Regions from separate parts of the Shewanella sp. FeAMO genome, predicted to be linked through region 1. Evidence: predicted binding sites of a transcription regulator. Region 1 holds the regulator's gene; each other region holds the start of a gene.
What was found. The regulator ArgR, encoded in region 1, controls arginine synthesis, uptake and breakdown. The targets are predictions, from matches to a motif close to ANTGAATANNTATTCANT.
Positions count from the first base shown of each region.

Region 1 (2,276 bases):
CCGCCACCGGCTTTGGCTTCAACCACTTCAGTACCAGCGTTTTGAATACGCTTGGTCAGGGCAGCAACTTCTTCATCAGAGAAGCTGACACCTTCAACCTGAGACAACAGAGGCAGAATGGTCACACCGCTGTGGCCGCCAATCACATTGACTTTAACATCGGCAACGTTCAGCCCTTTGGCTTCGGCGATAAAGGTTTCAGAGCGGATGACATCGAGAGTCGTCACACCGAACAGACGGTTCTTGTCGTAAACACCGGCTTTTTTCAGTACTTCAGCAGCAATGGCCACAGTGGTGTTCACTGGGTTAGTGATGATACCGATCAGCGCCTTGGGACAAGTCGCGGCCACTTTTTCAATCAGGTTACGGACGATACCGGCATTGATATTGAACAGATCAGAACGATCCATGCCCGGCTTACGGGCAACACCGGCAGAAATCAGCACCACATCGGCACCTTCCAGTGCAGGCGTTGGGTCTTCACCGGCAAAACCTTTAACTTCAACTGCTGTCGGGATATGACTCAGATCCACGGCAACCCCAGGCGTTACGGGGGCGATATCATAGAGTGACAGCTGAGAGCCGGCAGGCAATTGGGTTTTCAACAGAAGGGCAAGAGCCTGGCCGATACCACCAGCAGCACCAAGTACAGCAACTTTCATAGTTATCTCCGTCAATTCTCGGAATTATGTGTGACATAGATCTAATTCTGTGATGGCGCAACATTAAAGGATCGTCACAAAAATAGCAATTATCCCTTAGTCATATGACTCTGTTTCATCAAAAGCTGAATTAACTTCAGCATTTTCTACTGCCCACTGAGGCTTCTTTTACCCACCAAATGACCTACATTGCATTTTTATGCAGACATCTTGGGTATTTGTTGACACTTATCCGTTTGATATGCAGAATGACCGGGATTTTCTGAATAACGACAGAAGAAGATAATGCAAGCAAGCAAAAATCAGGATGAGCTAATCAGAACCTTCAAGGCTCTGCTTAAAGAGGAGCGCTTCGGCTCCCAGAGTGAAATAGTCAATGCACTGCAAGCCGAAGGCTTTGCCAATATCAACCAGTCCAAAGTCTCGCGCATGCTGAGCAAGTTCGGTGCCGTGCGCACTCGTAACGCCAAGCAGGAGATGGTCTACTGCTTACCGGCTGAACTAGGGGTACCTACCGCCGGCAGCCCGCTGAAGAATCTGGTATTGGATGTGGATCATAACCAAGCCATGATAGTGGTGCGTACCAGCCCGGGGGCGGCGCAGTTAATTGCCAGGCTGTTGGACTCCATCGGCAAGCCAGAAGGTATTCTGGGCACTATCGCCGGTGATGATACTATTTTCATCTGCCCTTCCAGCATCAAGACCATTGATGAAACTCTGGAAACAGTGAAGTCGCTGTTCAATTACACAGACTGAGTTGAAAATGCCATAAAAAAACGCCCTTCAATGAGGGGCGTTTTTGTTTTTATCGCGCTATTAATCATCAAACTGGATCATGAAATCCAGAGATGGGGCAAAGAAAGAGGAACCAGTTACCGCCTGAGTAAAGTGCATCAGGTGATCATGGTGTCCTTCTCCGTCACCGAAAACCATACTGTGAAGCATCTTTTCAAAATGGTTAGGTGTCTTACAGGTGGAAATAAACATCAAACCCTGCTGTTTTACAGAACCATAGGGCATGCTCTGACGCAGGATCTCCATCGACTCACCATTGTCATACTTGAGATTTACCCGCTTGATATGTGCCGTCAGCGGTTTGTCTTCCGAGGCGTACTCTATGTTGTCCTGCTTGGTGCGGCCTATGATGTCTTCCTGCTTTTTCTGCGGCAGTCTGTGCCACTTACTCAGATTATGGACATATTTCTGTACATGAATGTAGCTACCGCCGCGAAATGCATCGTCTTCATCACCTACCAGGGCTACAGCTTGACGGCCTCTGCCCTTGGGGTTTTCTGTGCCATCGACAAAACCGGTCAGATCGCGGCTGTCCATAAAGCGGAACCCGCGCTCCTCCTCTTCCAGTTCAGCCAACCCTTCCAGCATTTCGTTGACCTCATTGGCTACCAGATGAAGAATATCCAGGCGATCACAACGCAGGTGAATAAAAATATCGAACTCTATCGCCGGCGCATCCCGGTTACCCGACTCCATAGCAGGGAACGGCCTGAGTTCAGCCGGTCTGCTTCCCGGATAGAGGTGATCCCAAAAGTTGGCACCAATCGCCACAAAGGCGTTAAAGGCACTGTCGGCATACTGATCTGCCAGCTCATACAA
Region 1 is NZ_CM132201.1:1,163,042-1,165,317, reverse strand. Features, by position in the region: gene mdh (malate dehydrogenase) at 1-662, opposite strand, end outside; gene argR (transcriptional regulator ArgR) at 948-1,418, shown strand; gene ACWAU4_RS05235 (Dyp-type peroxidase) at 1,479-2,276, opposite strand, start outside.

Region 2 (2,276 bases), 2.2 Mb from region 1:
GTACGCAATAGATTTAAGCGCATGTAGCTCAGCTGGATAGAGTACCTGGCTACGAACCAGGCGGTCGGAGGTTCGACTCCTTCCATGCGCACCAATTTATGCGGAGAGGTGGCCGAGTGGCCGAAGGCGCTCCCCTGCTAAGGGAGTATGGGCTTTATCTCCCATCGAGGGTTCGAATCCCTCCTTCTCCGCCATTCTTTACTATACTCTGAGAGCTAAGCTTTCTGAGTTCCGGATTAAGCGCATGTAGCTCAGCTGGATAGAGTACCTGGCTACGAACCAGGCGGTCGGAGGTTCGACTCCTTCCATGCGCGCCAAATAGCAAAGAAGTAAGACGCCCCGCAATAGCGGGGCGTTTTGCTATCTGTTTCTTACTCGCCTGCAATTTCCTAGCTATCCACCGTGCCTTATCCGTAAGCTTGATACAGAGACACAGGCCCACTGAAAGTCCGGGATGTAACAAGTTCTGGATAGAGAACCTATTTTCATCATCAAGTACCATGCTTTGTTCTTCATACCGTCGAAATTCGTACCCGCCATTGCTTAAAGCAGAGCCGCTGAGTCGCTTGGTTTCTAGGCAAACTCATCACAGACAGTTTTATCGCTTATGGCGAACACATCCGGGAAAGGCTTTAAAACCATTTGTATTCACAAGTCCCCTATGTTGAAACTTGCCGCCCTTGCCGGTATTCGCGATATCATCTTCCCTTCGTTCTGGTTTGAGTTTTGGTTTTTCATCAAAAATCTTAAATGAATATTTATGAATCATTATTCCCTATGAGGTTTTATTGATTTGTTTTGGTATGACCAATTTACATTGGGGAGGTTTTTTTGTTATAGATTGGTTATCGCTTTTGACCTAAGTCACATGGTTAGGTGCAACTTGGCCTGTTAGGCTAAAACAAGCAGTGATTGAAAATCACATTTTTTCGCATATTTACCATTATTGTCCGGCTGGGGTGCCATGTTCTGTCATCTCAGACCAGACTTAGACATGGAAAGGCCTGCCGCGCCATTAACAAAATGAGGAAGATATGATGTCGCTTTCTGAGCAACTCGTGGAAGCTGTGGGGATTATGCTGCTTGGTATGGGGCTGGTTTATCTGTTCTTGGGGCTGCTGATCTTGGGGATCCGGGTATCGGCCCATTATCTGGCACCTAAACCCAGCTTGGAGGATAAGAACCAAACTCAGGAAAGGGCCAAGGCACAATCTGCAGTCGTCGCCCAGGCAGGTGCACCAACGCCGCAACAGTTGGCAGCCATTAGTTGTGCCATTCACCAATACCGCAAACAGGCTTAATTGCCGCAATCTGATGGATAAAAAAGATGAGTAAAGCTTTAGCATTAACCGACGTTGTCCTGCGGGATGCCCACCAGTCATTGTTGGCAACCAGAATGCGTATCGAAGATATGTTGCCGATTGCATCCAAGTTGGACAGTGTCGGCTTTTGGTCCCTGGAGTCCTGGGGCGGTGCAACCTTTGATGCCTGTATCCGTTATCTGGGTGAAGACCCATGGGAGCGGATCCGGGCGCTGAAACAAGCCATGCCCAACACCCGGCAGCAGATGTTATTGAGGGGCCAGAACTTGCTGGGTTATCGCCATTACAGTGACGACTTGGTGACCCGGTTTGTGGAGCGCGCCCATGACAGCGGGGTCGATGTATTCCGGGTGTTCGATGCCATGAATGATGTGCGCAACTTGCAAGCCGCGCTGAAAGCCGTGATTGATGTTGGCGCTCATGCACAGGGCACAATTTCTTACACCACAAGCCCCGTACATACACTGCAAACCTGGTTGACCATGGCCAAGCAATTGGAAGATATGGGCTGCCATTCACTCTGTATCAAGGACATGGCCGGTTTGCTCAAGCCGATGGAGGCATTTGAGCTAATAAGCCGCTTGAAGTCGGAAACCGATCTCTTGATCACCATGCAGTGCCATGCCACTACAGGGTTATCAACCGCAACCTATCAAAAGGCGATTGAGGCAGGCATTGATGTTCTGGATACTGCCATCTCTTCCATGAGCCAAACCTATGGTCACAGTGCCACCGAAACCTTGGTTGCCATGGTTGAAGATACCGATAGGGCGACAGGCTATGACTTGGCACTGCTGGAGGAGATAGCCGCCTATTTCCGTGAGGTCAGAAAAAAATATGCCCGTTTCGAAGGGGCACTCAAGGGCATAGATTCACGCATTCTGCGGGCTCAAGTGCCGGGTGGCATGCTGACCAATATGGAAAACCAGCTCAGAGAGCAAGGCGCCGAGGACA
Region 2 is NZ_CM132201.1:3,315,455-3,317,730, reverse strand. Features, by position in the region: tRNA gene ACWAU4_RS14945 (tRNA-Arg) at 18-94, shown strand; tRNA gene ACWAU4_RS14940 (tRNA-Ser) at 103-194, shown strand; tRNA gene ACWAU4_RS14935 (tRNA-Arg) at 241-317, shown strand; gene ACWAU4_RS14930 (OadG family transporter subunit) at 1,035-1,301, shown strand; gene oadA (sodium-extruding oxaloacetate decarboxylase subunit alpha) at 1,328-2,276, shown strand, end outside.
Region 2: the regulator ArgR is predicted to act here: its motif matches at 750-767, upstream of ACWAU4_RS14930 (OadG family transporter subunit).

Region 3 (2,276 bases), 740 kb from region 1:
AGGCGATAAAACTGCCACTGGCGACGCCGGTCAATGGCGCCAACTCGTAACTTCCACTGTTCATCTCTTACTCCTTAATGGATAGGCATAAGTGGGCTTAGCTTAGGAGTTAAAGACATAATATGTCAACAAATGGAATATACCTGCTTACAAAAAGCCCCGCTGAGCGGGGCCGGTTTTTACAGGTCAAGCGCCAAAATTTTGGAGCGACGCTGGTAGTTATAGAGCTGCTTCTTCTTATTCGGTAAGGCATCTACCTCCACCAGCTCAAAGCCGTGTTCCAGGAACCAGTGAATGCTGCGGGTCGTCAGCGCAAACAGCCTAGAATAACCACGCACCTTGGCCTGGCCTATGATGTTCTGCAACAGCAGGCTACCGCGATCGGCATCGCGATAGTCAGGATGCACCACCAGACAGGCAAACTCGCCGGCGTTGTCCTCTTCAAAGGGATAGAGCGCCGCGCAGCCTATCACCAGGCCATCACGCTCAATCAGCATAAACTGCTCTATTTCTATCTCCAGTTGCTCGCGGGAGCGACGCACCAGGATCCCCTGCTCTTCCAGCGGGCGGATCAGGTTGAGTATGCCGCCAATATCGGCAATGGATGCGCGCCGCAAGCGCTCGGCACTCTCTGTGACTATCTGGGTACCTATGCCCTCACGGGAGAAGAGTTCCTGCAACAGGGCACCATCTTCCAGATAGCTGACCAGATGGCAACGGGGCACACCGCTGCGACAGGCATCAATACTGGCCTTGAGAAATGCCATGGTGCCGACACAGCCTTCACCCTGGCCGGCCAGTTTATCGAGAATTTTCTGGGCATCGTTGGGCATCAGCTCGGCAATCACATCACCGTTGCGATCCAAAATACCATTCTGGGAGCTGAAGCCGATCATCTTGTCGGCCTTGAGTTTGATAGCCACCTGAGTCGCCACTTCTTCGGCGGTGAGGTTAAAGCTCTCGCCGGTGACTGAAGCCGCTATCGGCCCCATCAGGATGATGCAGTTGTTTTCCATCTGCCGTTTGAGTCCCTGAACATCGATACGGCGCACCTTGCCGGAGAGGCAATAGTCAATACCATTGTCGACCCCCAAAGGCTGGGCGATGACAAAGTTACCACTGACCACGTTGATCTGTGCGCCCTGCATCGGCGTGTTCGACAGGCTCATGGACAGCCTGGCAGTGATATCAAACTGCAAAGAACCGGCTACCTGCTTAATGACCTTGAGAGTGGCTTCATCGGTGATCCGCACGCCTTGATGGTAGGCAGGCTCAATCTGATTGTTAGCCAAGGCTTCGTCTATCTGTGGCCGGGCGCCATAGACCAATACTACCTTGATCCCCAGGCTATGCAGCAGAGCAACATCATTGATGATGGAGCGAAACTTAGGCTGAGCCAACGCCTCGCCCCCCAACATCACAACAAATGTCTTGCCCCTGTGAGCATTGACATAGGGAGCAGAATGACGAAAACCATCAACCAATTCTGTGGTACGCACCTTGGGATTTACCTCACACTCGTTAAAGCCGACATAAAATGAATGCCACCCCGTGGCACGGACAACATAATAATGCATTTAAATTCACTTAAAAAGAATTTATTTGCGCAAATACTTATTTTAAATCTCTAACTATTCACATGAAGGGTAAGCCATATCCAGCATCTTCCCCCCTGAGACTCAAACCGAGTAAATATTCGCCGCTGCGGTTCAAGTGATTGCATAGAAAGGTATAGCAGGGATCTGTTTAGAAAGTATGAATCCACCTGAACCGCAGAAGGCCAGCAGCCGGATCCTTACGCGGAATAACTCAGGACTAAAGTGGATTGAAGGTGATAGAGGCAGCTTGGTGATAAAGGAGATAAGCTTAAGGGCAACGAGAGCCAAACCGACTCGACTACGGCCGCGGCGGCCAAATTCAAATCAAAAAAAAGGTTCATCGCGGATCTCCGGGGAACGCCTCTCTGACTTTCAGAAAGAAGTATTCGGTATCCCGGTAGCCATAGCCCATTCGCTTCAGCAGTTTGATTTTGTTGTTCATCCCCTCTAGTCGGCAGGTGTGCAACGGATGAACCGCTGAAGCAACTATGCCATGAAGATAGTTTTTAAGACGCTGGCCAAATTGGAGTAGTGGCCTGATACCGCTCTCTCTGACTTGTTGCCACCAGAGGTTCCATTGAGCCGTGGCTTCGGCTTCATCTGTGCAGTACCACATCTCCTTGAGTTGCTCCCTGAGCAGGTAAACCGTCATTAAGCTTTTGTTCGACTCCAACAGCT
Region 3 is NZ_CM132201.1:423,705-425,980, reverse strand. Features, by position in the region: gene ACWAU4_RS02015 (PH domain-containing protein) at 1-64, opposite strand, end outside; gene argA (amino-acid N-acetyltransferase) at 180-1,499, opposite strand; gene ACWAU4_RS02005 (ISL3 family transposase) at 1,936-2,276, opposite strand, start outside.
Region 3: the regulator ArgR is predicted to act here: its motif matches at 1,571-1,588, upstream of argA (amino-acid N-acetyltransferase).